3 regions of the Halomonas flagellata genome follow, and region 3 is predicted to be linked to each of the others. Evidence: predicted binding sites of a transcription regulator. Region 3 holds the regulator's gene; each other region holds the start of a gene.
The links. Region 3 encodes sigma-54, which starts transcription at its own class of promoters, with help from an activator protein. Its sites were predicted from a motif close to TGGCACNNNNNTTGCTNT; they were not measured.
Positions count from the first base shown of each region.

Region 1: the regulator sigma-54 is predicted to act here: its motif matches at 3,055-3,072, upstream of urtA (urea ABC transporter substrate-binding protein).
Region 2: the regulator sigma-54 is predicted to act here: its motif matches at 2,457-2,474, upstream of glnL (nitrogen regulation protein NR(II)).

Region 1 covers NZ_JAKVPY010000010.1:73,802-79,943, forward strand. Annotated here, with positions in the region: gene MKP05_RS10305 (ATP citrate lyase citrate-binding domain-containing protein) at 1-42, shown strand, start outside; gene MKP05_RS10310 (hypothetical protein) at 56-2,767, shown strand; gene urtA (urea ABC transporter substrate-binding protein) at 3,138-4,436, shown strand; gene urtB (urea ABC transporter permease subunit UrtB) at 4,783-6,142, shown strand, end outside.
Region 2 covers NZ_JAKVPY010000034.1:505-6,646, forward strand. Annotated here, with positions in the region: gene ntrC (nitrogen regulation protein NR(I)) at 1-1,309, opposite strand, end outside; gene glnL (nitrogen regulation protein NR(II)) at 1,302-2,348, opposite strand; gene MKP05_RS19430 (hypothetical protein) at 2,637-2,843, opposite strand; gene MKP05_RS19435 (DUF4124 domain-containing protein) at 2,907-3,485, opposite strand; gene glnA (glutamate--ammonia ligase) at 3,665-5,071, opposite strand; gene MKP05_RS19445 (hypothetical protein) at 5,109-5,294, shown strand; gene MKP05_RS19450 (glycosyltransferase family protein) at 5,630-6,142, shown strand, end outside.
Region 3 covers NZ_JAKVPY010000001.1:132,845-138,986, reverse strand. Annotated here, with positions in the region: gene lptC (LPS export ABC transporter periplasmic protein LptC) at 1-95, shown strand, start outside; gene lptA (lipopolysaccharide transport periplasmic protein LptA) at 92-619, shown strand; gene lptB (LPS export ABC transporter ATP-binding protein) at 628-1,353, shown strand; gene MKP05_RS00625 (RNA polymerase factor sigma-54) at 1,504-2,916, shown strand; gene hpf (ribosome hibernation-promoting factor, HPF/YfiA family) at 3,165-3,473, shown strand; gene ptsN (PTS IIA-like nitrogen regulatory protein PtsN) at 3,480-3,950, shown strand; gene rapZ (RNase adapter RapZ) at 4,000-4,920, shown strand; gene MKP05_RS00605 (HPr family phosphocarrier protein) at 4,924-5,193, shown strand; gene pmbA (metalloprotease PmbA) at 5,243-6,142, opposite strand, start outside.

The DNA of each region.
Region 1 (6,142 bases), on a different contig from region 3:
GACGAGATCGCCCGGCATCTGGGCATCAAGACACCGGCTTAAGGGGAGAAGAACCATGTATCTTCAGGGTATTGCGGATTTTCCATACTATCTCGGCATTCGCTCACTGGCCGATGTGGCGAGGCGCGAGGATCGCGTCTGTGTTCTCAACATCATGGGCGGGGAGTCACGCACGGTCACCCCGGTGAGTCATGCCTACTCGGGGGGCAACGTGGTCTTCGGTACCTCGCCGGGGCGTGCCGGACAGACGCTCAAGACTCCCGTGGGCGACATTCCGGTGTTCAACAACGTGCGCGAGGGCCTGGATGCGGGGCACACCTTCAATGTGGGTGTCATCTACCTCCCGCCCCCCAGCGTGCGCGATGGGGTGGCGGAGCTCATTCGTGTCAACGATGCTCTGGAAAAGATCGTCATCATTACCGAAAAGATTGCCGTACACGATGCGCGAGAGATCCGCGCGATGGGGCAGGCCAATGGCGTCGATATCATCGGCGGCAATTGCCTCGGTGTGGCCGACAGCTGGAATCATGTCCGCATCGGCGGGGCGCTCGGTGGCGACAGTCCCGAGGAGTCCCTGCGCAAGGGCTCGGTCGCGATCTTCTCGAATTCGGGGGGCTTCACCACCACCATCGCGCAGTACCTCGCGACCGAAGGCTGGGGCACCACAACGCTCGTCTCGAGCGGAAAGGACGTCTATATCCATTACAACGCACGTGACTTCTCCCATGCGCTGGTGAACGACGACCGCTCGAAAGCCGCAGTGCTCTATGTCGAACCGGGTGGCTATCACGAGCACGGCGTCGATTTCGGCAAGCCGACGGTTGCCTGTGTCGTCGGCCGCTGGAAGTCGAAGCTCACCCGTGCCGTCGGCCATGCCGGTGCGATGGCCGGCTCGGGCGACCGGGCGGAAGACAAGGAGGGCTGGTTGATGGAAGCCTTCGGGGTTGACGGCCTCTACACGCCCGACAACCCGGTGGTCTCGGCCAAGGGCGCGGTGGTGACCAATATCGCCGACATCCCCATGGCACTGACCGCGGTGATGAAGCTGAACGGCGTTTCGCCCGATTTCGCCTCGACGGGCAGCCTCGCGCTCAAGCCCTGGATCGCCAACGACCAGGGCCTGGCGCTGCCACCCGAACTTGCCATGCCCCCGGTGACGCCGAGAGAGCCCTATGCGACCCAGCTCGCCGTGCTCAAGCGCCAGGTTGGCGCGGTGATCGCCCGCCAGACCATGAAGGACAAATCCGGTGCTTCGGTGATGGACCCCACCACCCAGGTTACCAGCGTGCACGGCTTTTCGGTGCTCGACCTTGCGCTCGATCCGCTGGAGGCCAACTTCGCACTGCCACTCGTCCACGAGATCGCCGGCGAGAACGACCGTGCCATGCTCGACGTGGCCGTGGCGGCGGAGGTGAACCTGGTCGGTGACCCGATTCTCGTGGCTGCCGACGCCGCGCGGGACGCGGGCAATGCGCCCAACGCTATCATGGCAGCCGCCGCCGCGATCGTCGGACCGAAGCGGGTCGAGCGCGCGTTGGCCTGCACCAGTGCGCTGATCGACCTCTTTGCGCATTCCGACCTGCGGGACGGCCGTAGCGAGGAGTTCGACACCTCGGCGATCACCATGGACGCTGCCACCCGCGCGCTCTTTCTCGCCTCCGAGGCCGAGGCCGACGACCCCCGCCCCGAGGCGATGCTCGCCGCCGTCAAGGCGCGCGGTGGCAAGTCGGTCTTCCTCGAATACCTCACCACCCTGAACGGCCGCCTCTCCCGGGATGCCATTCTCGCCGCGATCAGTCTGACCATCGCCTGGGGTCCCCTCATGCGTAAACGCATCTCGCGCCTGACCGCGGAGACGTTGCCCTGGTATTTACGCCTCTACGGCGTGATGGTCGGCGCGACGATCCCGGGTTCCCACCACCAGCCCGGTTCGCTGTGTGGCATTCCGCGCGACGAGCGCTTTGGCCAGTGGACCATGACGGACCTCTGCTTCCTCGCCATGACCGGCAAGAAGCCGACCCGCGACGAGGCGTTGCCACTCCAGATCCTCGTCGGCCTGCTGATCTCCAACGGCCCAGGCTCGATCTCGGCACAAGGCGCCAAGGGGGCAGTCGCGGCTGACGGACCGCAGACCCCTGAACGCGTGCAGATCAACAAGGCCATGGTCGGGTTTCTCACCCACACCGGCTACAGCCACGGCGGCAACGGCTTCGAGGGGATGGCTTTCCTGCTCGACCAGTTCAAGGACAAGGGGCTCAGCGATCCCACCGACCCGAGCCACGGCATCGACCTCAAGGCCATGGCCACCGACTTCGCCCGCGCCTACAAGCGTGAGAAGGCCGAGGCCAAGGAGATCGGGACCGAGGTCCGCGCCTTGCCCGGCGTCCACCACCCGATCTTCAAGGGCAAGCCGGTCAACTACGATCCACGCGAGCGCTTCATCGCGGAGTTCATGGCGAAGCGCGGCGACTACAACATCTTCCATGCCTTCTACCGCGAACTGGTGCAGGCGCTGTATGACGTGGGCGCCAGCCGCTACGTCTTCTGCGTCAACGTCGACGCGGTGATCGCGGCGCTGCTGCTCGCGCTCCTGTGGAAGGATTACAAGTCTGGCGAGCTGACCGAGCGGGACCTCGAGACGGCAGCCTTCAGCGTCTTCCTCTACGGCCGCATGATCGGCTCCGCGGCCGAGATCGATGACCACCTGAACCGGGGGCGCAACATGGACACGCGCACTCCCGCTTCGGCGTGCTTCCATGTTGTCTGATCGATCCTGGCTGACGCTGGGAGGGCCAACGCGGGCACCACGCCGTTAGTTTGCGGGTAGTCACCAGGAACGAACGAGATAAGCCACAGAAGGGGCGCCGATGCGATCGGCGCCCCGTGTTCTTTTTGTGGGCACCAACTCGGTGCATTGCACCATGGCCCCGTGCCCCGGTGGAGCGTAAGCAGGCCGCTCCTGCACCATGACGATGCATCCTGGGGCGATGACGATATCTGGATGACCGGTGCAACATGATGATTGTGAAGGGATAACTCCGATTCTGGTCGGGCTGGCACGAGCCTTGCGATGGACTGGGCGTCCCATAACAAGTCCCATACGCAAGGAGTTCACCATGACCCCACGTCGTCCCGCCATGCGTCCCCACTGGCTGGCCGCCTCGCTGCTGAGCCTGGCCGTCGCCACCCCCGCCCTGGCCCAGGAGGAGCCCATCAAGGTGGGCATCCTGCACTCCCTCTCCGGCACCATGGCGATCAGCGAGACGGTGCTCAAGGACACCGTGGAGATGCTGATCGAGCAGCAGAACGCCGAGGGGGGCCTGCTGGGTCGCGAGCTGGAGGCGGTGGTGGTCGACCCCGCCTCCGACTGGCCGCTGTTCGCCGAGAAGGCCCGCGAGCTGCTCGCCCAGGAGGAGGTCGACGTCATCTTCGGCAACTGGACCTCGGTGTCGCGCAAGTCGGTGCTGCCGGTGGTCGAGGAACTCAACGGCCTGCTCTTCTACCCGGTGCAGTACGAGGGCGAGGAGTCTTCCGAGAACGTCTTCTATACCGGTGCCGCCCCCAACCAGCAGGCGATTCCCGCCGTCGATTACCTGATGAACAACGTCGGGGTGGAGCGTTGGGTGCTGGCCGGCACCGACTACGTCTATCCGCGTACCACCAACAAGATCCTCGAGGCCTACCTGAAGTCGCACGGGGTCGGTGGCGACGACATCATGGTCAACTACACCCCCTTCGGGCACTCGGACTGGCAGAACATCGTCTCCGAGATCAAGGCCTTCGGCAGCCAGGGCAAGAAGACCGCGGTGGTCTCCACCATCAATGGCGACGCCAACGTGCCCTTCTACCGGGAGCTCGGCAACCAGGGCATCGATGCCGCCGACATCCCGGTGGTGGCCTTCTCGGTGGGCGAGCAGGAGCTCACCGGCATCGACACCGCGCCCCTGGTGGGCCACCTGGCGGCCTGGAACTACTTCATGAGCGTCGATACCGACGCCAACTACGACTTCATCGACGCCTGGATCGAGCACACCGGCGACGAGATGGCGGTCACCAACGATCCCATGGAGGCCCACTACATCGGCTTCAACATGTGGACCGAGGCGGTGCGCAAGGCCGGCACCACCGAGGTCGACGCGGTCAAGGACGCCATCATCGGCGTGGCGGTGCCCAACCTCTCCGGCGGCTATGCGGCGATGATGCCCAACCATCACATCACCAAGCCGGTGCTGATCGGCGAGATCCAGGACAACGGCCAGTTCTCCATCGTCTGGGAGACGCCCTCCACCGTGGCCGGCGACGCCTGGTCCGACTACCTGGAAGGCTCCAGGGACCTGATCAGCGACTGGCGCAAGCCCATGGAGTGCGGCAACTACAACGTGGTGCGCGGCAGCTGCGGCGGCAGCCAGGCCGAGGAAGAAGCGCCCGAAGAATAAGCCCCGCCGACGTCCCCTCGGGCCGGGCGCTCGCCAGGGCCATCGCTATTGCCCAAAGCGAGGGGCGCCGGGGACAAGCCGAAGAGGAGGTCCTACGCCAGGGGTGAGGAGGATTCCTCCGAACGGGCTGGCCATGGATGGCCAGCACCGGCCCTGCAAGCGGAGCAGGACGCGAGAGCGCAGCAGGGCGTCGGTAGCGCCCAGGGATGGGTTCACAGCGCCTCCTCGCAGGCTTGTCGACGGAACAGCCCCGAGCGCGATACCACTGACATCGATAGCCCTGAGGTATGCGCGGACTTGGTTGACCCGAGATACGCCATCTCTTCATTTCCTACAGGACACGCCCATGAGGATGCTCCCACGCTTCCTGTCGGGCCTGCTGTGCCTCTGCCTGCTGCTCGGCCTGCCGCTGGCCGCCCAGGCGCAGGACGATCCCGGCCAGGCCCTGCTGGACCCCCTCGATACCGCCTCCTACGCCGACAAGGGCGAGGCGATCGAGGCCATCATTGCCAGCGGCGACGCGCGCAGCCGCCGTTGGCTCGAGGCGCTGCTCGGCGGCAAGCTGCAGCGTCACAAGGACACCGGCCAGTTCGTCGTGGTCGTCGAGAACCGCGGCCGCAGCTGGCCGGTGGTCGATGCGTTGAGCTTCGAGGACGCCGGCGAGATGTCGCGACGCGAGCTGGACCGTATCGGTATCAACAACGCCCTGCGCGGCCAGTTGCAGGGGGCGCTGGCGGTGCTTGACCTGCACGCCGACGAGGTTCGTGACCGACGCGAGGCGGCTCGCGAGCTGCTCGGCGACGTCGATGCCACCCTGGCCGAGCCGCTCCGTGCGGTCATCGACGGCGAGGAGGACGCCGAGGTGCGTCGCCTGCTCGAGCAGGCGCTGGCCATCCACCGCCTGGAAGAGGGCGATGCCGCGGCGGTGGACGCCCTGGCCGGCAGCCTGAATTCCCGGGTGCGCTCGGCGCTGAATGTCGCCAGCCGCAGCGAGGATCCCGAACTCGCCGCCGCCGCGACCTCGGCCCTGGCCGGTATCGAGCAGAAGATGAAGCTCAACCGCGGCCTGGAGACCCTCTACTTCGGCCTCTCGCTGGGCTCGGTGCTGGTGCTGGCGGCCATCGGCCTGGCCATCACCTTCGGCGTCATGGGCGTGATCAACATGGCCCACGGCGAGCTGATCATGCTCGGGGCCTACACCACCTGGGCCATGCAGCAGCTGCTGCCCGGCCAGCCCGGCCTGGCGCTGCTGCTGGCGATTCCGGCCGGCTTCCTGGTGGCGGCGCTGGCCGGGGTGGCCATCGAGCGCGGGGTCATCCAGTTCCTCAAGGGACGCCCCCTGGAGACCCTGCTGGCCACCTTCGGCGTCAGCCTGATCCTGCAACAGCTGGTACGTACCGTAATCTCGCCGCAGAACCGCACCGTGGTCTCGCCGGAGTGGATGAGCGGTTCGATCATGCTCAACGAAGGGCTCTCGTTGACCCTCAACCGTCTCTACGTACTGGGCTTCGCCCTGGTGGTGTTCGCCGGCCTGATGCTGGTGATGCGCCGTACCCGCCTGGGGCTGGAGGTGCGGGCGGTGACCCAGAACCGCGCCATGGCGCGCTCCATGGGCATCCGCGCCACCCGGGTCGACATCCTCACCTTCGCCCTGGGCGCCGGGGTGGCGGGACTGGCCGGCGTGGCGCTCTCACAGCTCACCAACG
Region 2 (6,142 bases), on a different contig from region 3:
TATGCTTGAGCGCCGTCTCGATCAGGATCTTCTCGAAATCCGGTACCGCCTCCTCGAGCAGATGGGTGTGGCCGGCGGCCAGCGCCCGGTCGGCCCAGTCGCGGAAGGCCGCGCGCCAGTCGCCGGTGGCGGCCTCGCCGCCACTGCCGTCGCGCAGCTCCGGCGGCAGGTCCTCGATCAACACCTCGCGCCCCGAGGCCATCACCGTCAGCCAGCGGCAGGTGTTCTCGAGCTGGCGCACGTTGCCCGGCCAGGGCAGCCGGGTCAGGTGCTCCTCGGCCTCGGCGGTCAGCACCTTGACGTCGGTCGAGAGTTCCTTGGCCGCCTCGGCCAGGAAGTGGCGCGCCAGCCGCGGGATATCCTCGCGCCGCTCGGCCAGCTTCGGCAGGTGCACCCGGATCACGTTGAGGCGGTGAAAGAGGTCCTCGCGGAAACGGCCGTCATCCACCAGCGTCTCCAGGTTCTGGTGGGTGGCGGCGATGATCCGCACGTCCACCTTCACCGGGGTATGGCCCCCGACCCGATAGAATTCGCCGTCGGCCAGCACCCGCAGCAGCCGGGTCTGGGTCTCGGCGGGCATGTCGCCGATCTCGTCGAGGAACAGGGTGCCGCCGTTGGCTTGCTCGAAGCGCCCCTGGCGCTGGGCGGTGGCACCGGTGAAGGCGCCCTTCTCGTGGCCGAACAGTTCGGACTCGATCAGGTCACGGGGAATCGCCGCCATGTTCAGCGCAATAAAGGGCTGTCCTCCCCGGGGACTGTGTTGGTGGAGGGCACGGGCGACGCGCTCCTTGCCGGTCCCCGACTCGCCATTGATCAGCACCGTGATATGGGAGTGCGACAGGCGGCCGATGGCGCGGAATACCTCCTGCATGGCCGGCGCCTCGCCGATGATCTCGGCGTCGAGCCCCTCGGGCACGCTGACCGGACGCTTGCGCTCGCGGGCGTGGGCCACGGCGCGGCGTACCAGGGCCAGCGCCTCGTCGACGTCGAAGGGCTTGGGCAGGTACTCGAAGGCACCGCCCTGGTAGGAGGCGACGGCACTCTCGAGGTCGGAATGGGCGGTCATCACGATGACCGGCAGGTCGGGGTGGGCCTCGCGCACCCGCGACATCAGGTCCAGGCCATCGATGCCCGGCATGCGGATATCGGTGACCAGCACGTCGGGCGGGTCGTCGAGCAGCCGGCCGAGGGCGGTATCGGCGCGCTCGATGCACTCGACCTCCAGGTCGGGCTGGGCCAGGGCGCGCTCCAGCACCCAGCGAATGGCACGATCGTCGTCGACGATCACGACACGTGCGGCATCAGTCATGGCGCTTCTCCAGCGGAATCAGCAGTCGGAATTCGGTTCGGCCGGGCGAGGAGTCACACTCGATCAACCCTTGGTGCTGGTGCAAGATCGCCTGGGCGATGGACAGGCCCAGGCCGCTGCCGTCGGCCCGCCCCGAGACCATCGGGTAGAAGAGCGTCTCGCGCAGCGTTGCGGGAATGCCCGGGCCGTTGTCGATGATCCCCACCTCGCAGACCAGCCGGTGGCGCTCGGCCCCCAGGGTGAACTGGCGACGGGCCCGGGTCCGCAGCACCAGCCGCGGCTCGGGGATGCCGGCCTCGGTCATCGCCTCCACGGCGTTGCGTGCCACGTTGAGCGCCGCCTGGATCATCTGCGACTCGTCGCCGGCGAGATCGGGCAGGCTGGGATCGTAGTCGCGCTCGATATGCACCCCGGACTGCTCGACGATCAGCAGCGAGCGCACTCGTTCCAGCACCTTGTGGATGTTCAGCGGCTCATGGCGGGCCACCCGGTTGGGGCCCAGCATGGAGTCCACCAGGTCGCGCAGGCGGTCGACCTCCTCGACGATGATATGGGTGAACTCCTTGAGCCCGGGATCGTCGAGGTCACGCTCCAGCAGTTGGGCGGCGCCGCGGATCCCGCCCAGGGGGTTCTTGACCTCGTGGGCCAGTCCGCGGGTCAGTACCTTGATGGTCTCCTGGCGGGTCATCAGGGCCTCCTCCCGGGAGATGCGCATCAAGCGGTCACGCGGCTCGATTTCCAGCAGCAGCTCGTCGGCGCTGAGCGGCGTGACCGTGTAGTCCACCGTGAGCGCCTCGCCACCGACCACCACCAGTCGCGCCTCGCGCTGGGTGAAGGGGTGGAACTCCTCGCGGGCCTTGTCGAGCACCTCGGCGATGCCGTCCTCACTGCCCACCACAGTGGTGAACGCGACGCCCTCGACCCGACTCAGGCTGACGGCCAGCAGGGCCTCGGCCGAGGGGTTCATCCAGCACAGGCGCAACCGGCCATCCAGCAACAGCACCGCCGTGGTCAGGTGCTCCATCAAGCGTTGATACATCGGGCCTTCTCGAATCATGGCGTTGTCCCGCTCACCGTCCGTGGAGGGGCTGTGACCTCTCGGCTCCCACCGCCCCGTCCGGACATGGCAAGGCGTGCTGCCCATAGCACTGCAAGAAGCGCGCCAGCACCGGAAAGAGCGTCCTGGCGCCGTTTCGGTGCCCTCATGCCCCTCTTTTGTGCACCAGAATAGTGCATGGAGGAAAGTGGCGCACGAAAGCGAGCCAGTGGATCGCCCCGTTGCACCAGCAACGGGAATGTTAGCCCAGGGCGGGCACCAGGGGTGCCGTCAGGGGTGATGGGGGTCGAAGCGCCGCTTGAATCGGCGCCTCCCTTTCGGTCCGTCGAGTTCGTCACGGGAGGGCGAACGGCGCTCGAGGCGACGCCTTTCACGGCGCCGCTCCTCCCGATCCAGGGACTGGAACTCCAGATCGACACTGCGGCGAATCCGCTCGGCGCGATCCATGGGATCAAGAACCCGATCGTCACGCGTCACGTCACGACAGGGCCTCGGGCTGCCGTCCGGGCACAACGGCCGGGGTGCCCGGCGAAGGGGCAGCTAATCGGGGCGGTTGGGGTTCTGGGGCAGGTTGACGCTGGCCCGCTGCACGTAGAGGGTCACCGGCGGGGTGCGATGGCGGACCTCGCCACTGGCATCGAGCAGCTCGGCCTGCAGCACGTGCTCGCCGCGATTCAGGTTGGTGAGCATGAAGGCGCTGGTGTGCATGGCCGACTGACTGACCTGGCCATCCAGCAGCAGGCGCACCCGATGATCCTCGCGCAACTCGGGCTCGATGCCGAGCTCCACCTGCACATTGCCGGCATGGCCGGTCGGCAGCGTCTCCTCATGGGCCGGCGCAAGGATCCGGAAGCCGTCGTAGGGCATGAAGGGCTGCCCCGGCGAGGCGCTCACCGCCGCCGCACCGCTGCCCTCGACCCGCGGCACCGCCTGCTCCTGGCGCACCTCACGGGAGGGCACCACGGTGAGCGGCGAAAGTTCGACCTCCTCGCCGCCGCGCTCCGGATTGTCGGTGAAGACCACATTGCCCTGGGCATCGGTGGTGCGGTAGATGGTCTGGGCCTGGGCCGCGAGACTCACCGCAAGCCCGAACGCCAGTACCGCCAGTGCCTTGTTCATGCCTGCCCCCCTGCGTCGGTGCCGATGCCTTCCGGGAACACCGGCCCTGTCGCTCATCTGGTCTTGCCCACGTTAGCTTCTTGGATAGTGTACGAAAGAAAGGGGTTCCGCCATGGCGGAACCCCTTTTCCCTTCGACGCACCGGGGCGCCGTGCTGGCCGGCCCCGCAGGGCCGGGAATCAGCAGCTGTAGTACATGTCGAACTCGACCGGATGGGTGGACATGCGGATGCGCTCCACGTCTTCCATCTTCAGTTCGATGTAGGCATCGATCATGTCATCGGTGAAGACGCTACCCTCGGTGAGGAAGGCACGATCGGCGTCCAGCGCCTCCAGGGCCTGATCCAGGCTGTTGGCCACGGTCGGCACGGCCTTGCCCTCTTCCGGCGGCAGGTCATAGAGGTTTTTGTCCATGGCATCGCCCGGATGGATCTTGTTCTTGATGCCATCGATGCCGGCCATCAGCATCGCCGCGAAGCACAGGTAGGGGTTGGCGGTCGGGTCCGGGAAGCGGCACTCGACGCGCTTGCCCTTGGGGCTGGCGGTGTAGGGGATGCGGATGGAAGCGGAACGGTTGCGGGCGCTGTAGGCCAGCATCACCGGCGCCTCGAAACCCGGCACCAGACGCTTGTAGGAGTTGGTGGAGGCGTTGGTGAAGGCGTTCAGGGCGCGGGCATGCTTGATGATGCCACCGATGTAGTAGAGCGCCATCTCGGAGAGACCGGCGTACTCGTCACCGGCGAACTGGTTGACGCCCTCCTTCCAGAACGACTGGTGGACGTGCATGCCGCTGCCGTTGTCGCCGACCAGCGGCTTGGGCATGAAGGTGGCGGTCTTGCCATAGGCGTGGGCCACGTTGTGGACGACGTACTTCATCTCCTGAAGTTCGTCGGCCTTCTTCACCAGGGTGTTGAACTTGACGCCGATCTCGTTCTGGCCGGCGTTGGCCACCTCGTGGTGGTGCACCTCGACGCGCTGGCCGATGGCCTCCAGGGTGTTGCACATGGCGCCGCGGATGTCGTGGAAGCTGTCCACCGGCGGGACCGGGAAGTAGCCGCCCTTGACGCGCGGACGGTGTGCCAGGTTGCCGCCCTCGATGGGACGGTCGGTGGACCAGGCACCCTCTTCCGAGGAGATCTTGTACATGGCGCCTTCGATGTCGGCCTTCCAGTGCACCTCGTCGAAGATGAAGAACTCGGGCTCCGGGCCGAAGAAGGCGGTATCGCCCAGGCCGCTGGACTGCAGGTAGGCCTCGGCGCGCTTGGCGATGGAGCGCGGGTCGCGGTCATAGCCCTGCATGGTGGCCGGCTCGATGATGTCGCAGCGCAGCACCAGGGTGGCGTCCTCGGTGAAGGGGTCGAGGAAGGCGGTGCCATCTTCCGGACGCAGGATCATGTCCGACTCGTTGATGCCCTTCCAGCCGGAAATCGAGGAGCCGTCGAACATCTGGCCGTTCTCGAAGAACTCCTCGTCGACGTCACGGGCCGGGATGGAGACGTGCTGCTCCTTGCCTTTGGTATCGGTGAAACGCAGATCGACCCACTTGACGTCATGTTCTTCGATCAGGGCGAGAGTCTTGGCAGGCATGTTGTCCTCCACTGTGAGCTTGGCTCGATATGTTGGGATGATGATCCACTGGCGCTGGTCGGCCCAGCGAGAGTTTTATCACGTCGCAGGCATCCTGCCCACGTCCGCCATGCGCGAACATGGCGCTGGCCAAATCAATGCAGGCGGCGTGCCAGAATTGCACCAGCATGACGTGCCACCACGGCAACCACTTTATTTCATTGAATTTTCCCCTGCGGCATGAAGCACTCTCCTGCACCATGCCGGCCGCATCTTGCCTGGGGAGGCTTCGCAAGGCCCCATCACGGCACCCTATTGGTGCACGAAGAAAGGTCATTGCACAATAATGACGCATGGCTGACGCCGGCCCGCGCTACGGCGGCCTTGCTGATGGCACGGCTCATGCCGTCACAGGGCAGACCTCCTCCTCGTGCCCCAGGAATTTCACCCGGGAAACGCATTGATACGCTAAACAACCAAAAACTACACTCAATTACACACAGGCACCGGTTCGGGAACGCCCGCGTTTCGGCCCCGGCGCCATGGCATGGTGTCCAGTCCAGCGGAGCGCACCCGAGCATGTTTGCATGCAGCATTTTCCTCGATGCCCGCTCCACGGGCACCAGCCTCCCCAGGCGCCTGGCGGCGCTTCAGAGGCTGCTGCGGGGTCGGGACGGCCGTATCGAGCTGCTGCTGGTCGACGACACCGCCGACCCGCGACTCCCCAGGCTCGCCAATCGCTTCGGCGTCCGCCTGCTACCCTGCGCGGACGAGCCACTGGGCGGCCGCCTCAACGCCGCGGTGGCACGCAGCCAGGGGACGGTGCTGATCTTTCCCGCGCCGACCCTGCCCATCCCTACCGACTGGCTCGCCGTGGTCGTCGACGGGGTCGAGCATCGCGCCTGGGATGTCATGGTCCTGCCCTCGGGGTCCCGCGGCCCGGCCACCCGCCTGTGGCAATGGCTGCGCCGCGCACCTCCTGCCGACACCCTGTGCGTGGTACGGGAGTGGTTCGACCGCATCGGCGGCTTCGACCCCTCGCTGGACACAAGGGCCCTCCCCGAGCTGCTGGAGCGGCTGCGCGCCTGCCAG
Region 3 (6,142 bases):
CCTGGATCCATGACAATCGCGTCCGCCTGACCGACAATGTTCGCGGCCACCATCCGCCCGAGACGCCCCCCACCGACGAGGACCCCGAGCCATGACGCAACAGTCCCCTGCCTCCCTGCTGGCCCCGGCACTGCTCGGACTGGCGCTCACGGTCCTGGCCACCCCCCCGGCGCTGGCCCTCGAGGGCGACGCCAGCGCCCCCATCGAGGTGGAGGCGAACCAGCTCGATCTCGACGACCGCGCCGGCACCGCCGTCTATACCGGGGAGGTGGACATCCGCCAGGGCAGCATGCGACTGACCGGTGACCGGGTCGAGATCCGCCGCAACGAGGCAGGCGAACTCTCCCACGCCATCGCCACCGGCGAGCGTGCCTACATCGAGCAGCAGCCCGCGCCGGACGAGCCGCTCGTGCGCGGCTGGGGGCGCACCATCGTCTACTACGTCGCCGAGCGGCGGGTGGAGCTGATCGACCGTGCCGAGCTGCACCAGGCCGGCGACACCTTCGATGGCGGCTATCTGGAGTATTTCCTCGATCGTCGCGTGGTCCAGGCCCGCTCCGAGGCCGAGGGCGTCCAGGAGCGCCAGCGCGTGCGCATGACCCTGCAGCCCGAGCAGTAAGGGACGACATGAAGACACTCCGCGCCAGCCATCTGGCCAAGAGCTACAAGCGCCGCCGCGTGGTGCAGGACATCAGCCTCGCCATCGGTCAGGGCAGCATCGTCGGCCTGCTCGGCCCCAACGGCGCCGGCAAGACCACCTCCTTCTACATGATCGTCGGCCTGGTGCGTGCCGATGTCGGCGAGGTGCACATCGACGACCGGGACCTGACGCGAGCGGCAATGCACGAGCGGGCCCGGGCCGGCATCGGCTACCTGCCCCAGGAGGCCTCGATCTTCCGCAAGCTCTCGGTGGCCGACAACATCATGGCGATCCTCGAGACCCGCAAGGATCTCGACCGCGCCGGCCGCCGCGCCCGACTCGAGCAGCTGCTCGAGGACTTCCATGTCACCCATATCCGCGACAACCTCGGCATGAGCCTCTCCGGCGGCGAACGGCGGCGGGTGGAGATCGCCAGGGCGCTGGCCACGGAGCCCGCCTTCATCCTGCTCGATGAGCCCTTTGCCGGGGTCGACCCCATCTCGGTGGGCGAGATCAAGAGTATCATCCGCCAGCTGAAGGCCCGTGATATCGGCGTGCTGATCACCGACCATAATGTGCGCGAGACCCTCGACATCTGCGACACCGCCTACATCGTCGGCGACGGCCGAATCATCGCCGAAGGCGATGCCGAGGCGATCCTGGCCAACCAGCGGGTACGGGAAGTGTACCTCGGCGAGGATTTCCGCCTCTGAGCACCGGAACCGCAACTTTCTGATATAAAGGCCATTGTTACAAATAGGCACACTAATTGCCAATGGCACGCTTATTGCTAATAAAAGCCTTGCAAGACGACCGACAGCGGACTAGGGTGGAGGTTTTCGGCGAATGAGCACACACCTCTCATGGCCATGAAAGCATCTCTGCAACTGCGCGTCGGTACCCAACTGACCATGACACCTCAGTTGCAGCAGGCCATCGCCCTGCTGCAACTCTCCACCCTGGACCTGCGCCAGGAGATCCAGCAGGCCCTGGAAGCGAACCCCATGCTGGAGCTCGACGACGGCTTCGGCGAGCAGGCGGCGAGTGAGACGCCCGCTGACGACTGGGCCAGCGAGATCCCCAGCGAACTCTCCGTCGACAGCGACTGGTCGGACACCTATCAAGACCTGGGCGCCCCCGCCGGTGGCGGCGAGGGCCCTGACTTCGAACGCCAGGCCGAGGGCCAGAGCCTCCAGAGCCATCTCGCCTGGCAGTTGGCGATGACCGACCTGGACGAGCGCCAGCGGCACATCGCCGAGAGCCTGATCGACGCCGTGGACGGCGCCGGCTACCTGACCCAGCCGCTCGACGAATTGCGCGACGGGCTCAGGGGCCAGGGGCTCGAGGGCCTCAAGAGCCGCGAGGTGGAGCAGGTACTGCTGCGCCTGCAACAGTTCGAACCGACCGGCATCTTCGCCCGGGACCTGCGTGAATGCCTGATGCTGCAACTCGCCGCCCTGCCCGACGATACCCCGCTGCTGCCCCAGGCCCGCCGCCTGGTCCGCCAGTTCCTCGAGGCGCTGGCCGCCGATGACCGCCGCCTGCTCAGGCGACGCCTCGGCCTCGACGACGATGCCCTCGACGCGGTGACCGCCCTGGTCCGCTCGCTGGACCCGAGACCCGGCAGCCGCTATTCGGAATCCGCCAGCGACTACGTCATTCCCGATCTGGTCGCCCGTCACGACAGCCGCGGCTGGCAGGTGGAGCTCAATCCCGAGGCCCTGCCGCGGCTGCGCATCCAGCCCGACTATGCGGCACTGATTCGCCGCGCCGACAAGAGCCAGGACAACCAGTTCCTCAAGGATCACCTGCAGGAGGCGCGCTGGCTGATGAAGAGCCTGTCCAGCCGCAACGATACCCTGCTACGGGTGGGGCGCGAGATCATGGCGCGCCAGCTCGACTTCCTCGAGCAGGGCGAGGAGGCGATGAGGCCATTGATACTGGCCGATATCGCCCAGGCCGTGGAGATGCACGAGTCGACCATCTCACGGGTCACCACCCAGAAGTTCATCCATACCCCGCGCGGGGTCTTCGAGCTGAAGTACTTCTTCTCCAGCCAGGTCAGCAACGGCGATGGCGACGCCCACTCGAGCACGGCGATTCGCGCCCGCATCCGCAAGCTGATCCAGGAGGAACCACCACGCAAGCCGCTCTCCGACAGCAGGCTGGTGGCACTGCTCGAGGAGGCCGGCATCAGCGTCGCGCGCCGGACTATTGCCAAGTACCGGGAAGCGATGGGCATCCCCTCCTCCAGCGAGCGCAAGCGGCTGAGGTGAGAAGGGGACGGCGACGACCATTGCGCTCTCCAAGGTTCACCCGGGAAGCGATGGGCATCCCCTCCTCCAGCGAGCGCAAGCGGCTGAGGTGAGGCATCGACAGCGCCCGGAGCGCCCGCCACCAGTGGGTTTCCGGGCGCTGTCGCGGCATGCGCCAGGCGTTGCGGGCGTCGCCCTTCACGGGGGGTTTGCATGGCAGGAAAAAGGGTTACAATCGAGGCACCAATCGAAGGACGAAGGAGCGTGTCATGCAAGTCAACATCACCGGCCATCATGTGGAACTGACCGACGCCCTGCGTGACTATGTGAGCGAGAAGCTCACTCGCGTGGAACGCCACTATGACAACATCACCACCGTGCAGGTAACGCTCTCCGTCGAGAAGGCCCGCCAGCAGGCCGCCTGCACCCTGCATGCCGCCGGTGCCGATCTGCACGCCGAGGCCATGGACGGTGACATGTACGCCGCCATCGACGCCCTCGCCGACAAGCTGGACCGCCAGCTGGTCAAGCACAAGGAGAAGGTCCAGGCCCGCGCCCAGGGCGCCGGCGCCCGCTGATCCATCATGACACTCGAAGCCATCCTGCCCCCCGAGCGCACCCTCTTCGGCGTGCCCGGGGGGAGCAAGAAGCGGGTCCTGGAGTTCTTCAGCACCTTCATCGCCCAGAACACCCCGAGCCTCGACAGCCAGGAAGTCTTCGGCCGCCTGATCGGCCGCGAACGGCTGGGCAGCACGGGCATCGGCAACGGCGTCGCCATTCCCCATGCCCGCGACCCGCACTGCAAGGCACCCATTGCCGGCTTCCTGAAACTGGCCGAACCGATCGACTTCGACGCCATCGATGGCGAACCGGTGGACCTGATCTTCGTGCTGCTGGTGCCGGAAGAGGCAGACGATGCCCACCTCGCGCTGCTGGCCCAGGTCGCCGGCGTGATGAACGATGCCGAGACCCGGGGCCGGCTGCGCAAGAGCGCGAGCCAGCGCGAACTTCATGAACGACTCATCGAGGCGATCCGACGACAATCCTCGGGCTGATCGCCCCTCACCGGGCCACCCGGCCAGCCACACGACCAGGAGACCCGCCATGCAGCTCGTGATCATCAGCGGCCGATCCGGCTCAGGCAAGTCGATCGCACTGCAGGCGCTCGAGGATCTCGGCTACTACGCCATCGACAACCTGCCGGCCATGCTGCTCGGCCCGCTGGTGGACGAACTCAGCAGCGACCACTCCCTCCACACCTCGATCGCGGTGAGCATCGACGCCCGCAACCTGCCCCATGCGCTGGAACGCTTTCCCAGCCTGCTGGAGGAGGTCCGCGCGCGCGGGATCGACGGCCAGGTGATCTACCTCACCACCGACGCCCGCATCCTGCTCGAGCGCTACTCGGAAACCCGCCGGCGCCACCCGCTGACGCGCGACAGCGACATGACCCTGGCCGAGGCGATCGACTCCGAGGAGACGGCGCTGGCCGAGATCCGCGACCTGGCCGACCTGGTGATCGATACCTCACGGCTCTCGGTGCACGAGCTGCGCCGGCGCATCAGCGATCAGGTGGCCCACCACCGGGCCGACCAGCTGACCCTGACCGTGGAGTCCTTCGGCTTCAAGCGCGGCGTGCCCCTCGACGCCGATATCGTCTTCGATGCCCGCTGCCTGCCGAACCCCTACTGGGATCCCCGGCTGCGCCAGGACACCGGTCGCGATGCCTCGATCATCGAGTTCCTCGACGGCTACCCCGTCGTCGGCGAGATGCATGACGACATCCTGGCCTGGGTGGAGCGCTGGCTGCCGGCCTACCAGGCCAGCCATCGAAGCTACCTGACCGTGGCCATCGGCTGCACCGGCGGCCAGCACCGCTCGGTCTACCTGGCTGAACGACTGGCCCGGCAGCTCGCCGGGCATTGCCCCAGCGTGCGACTGCGCCATCGGGAACTGGGCATCCACAACATCCTCCCCCGGCAGTCGGAGCCGCCACGGGCCGAGAACGACGACGAAGGAAGCTGAGGCGTGCCGCAACGCAAGCTCACCCTGACCAATCGGCGTGGCCTGCATGCCCGTGCCGCCACCAAGCTCGTGCAGTGCTGCCAGCCCTTCCAGGCCCGGGTCACCGTGAGCCACGCCGGCCGCGACGCCGACGCCGCCAACATCATGTCGTTGCTGATGCTGGCCGCCCCCTGCGGCACCGAGCTGACCCTCGAGGCCGAGGGCGAAGACGCCGAGGCGGCGCTCGACGCCATCGAGGCACTCTTCGATGCCAGGTTCGAAGAGGATGCCTGACCCCTGTACGACGTAGGGACAGCGGCCAGGTGGGCACGGAAGACCGGCCTCAGCTGCCCGCCACCATCATCTCGTCGACGAGCCAGCTGCCGGTATGGATGCTGCCACGGGTGTCGATGTCGTCGCCGACTCCCGCCAGGCCCTTGAACATTCCCTCGAGATTGCCGGCAATGGTGAACTCCTCCACCGGGTGGCGGATCTCGCCATCCTCGACCCAGAAGCCGGCGGCACCGCGGGAGTAGTCGCCGGTCACGCCGTTGACCCCCTGTCCCATCAGCTCGGTGACCAGCACACCGCGTCCCATCCGGCGCAGCAGCGCCTCCTGGCTCTCCAGAGGGGCGGTGATACGCAGGTTACGTGCGCCGCCGGCGTTGCCGGTGGTCTGCAGGCCAAGGCGCCTCGCGCTGTAGGCCGAGAGCATGTAGCTGGCCAGGCGCCCACGGTCGACGAAGACGTTGTCACGGGTCTGGACCCCGTCGTTGTCGAAGGGGCTGCTGGCCATGGCGCCGCGCTCCATGGGCCGCTCGCCGAGGCTGAACCACTCGGGGAAGAGCGGGTCGCCCAGGCGGTCGCAGAGGAAGGAGGCCTGGCGGTAGAGGGCGCCGCCGGCGATGGCGCTCATCATGTGCCCCACCAGCCCGCTGGCGAGGGTCGGATCGAACAGCACCGGCAGGCGTCCGGTGGTCGGGCGCCGGGCGCCGAGGCGTCGCAGGGTCCGCCGCGCCGCGCTCTCGCCCACCACCTCGGGCGCCTGGAGGTCGCCGGGGTCGCGCGCACTGGTGTAGTCGTAGTCGCGCTGCATGCCGCTGGCATCCTCGGCGATCAGCATGCAGGAGAGCGAATGGCGACTGCCGCGCTGGCTGCCGAGGAAACCATGGCTGTTGGCGTAGACCCGCACGCCCTCGCCGCTGGAGAGCGAGGCGCCGTCGGAGCTGCGGATCCCCGCCAT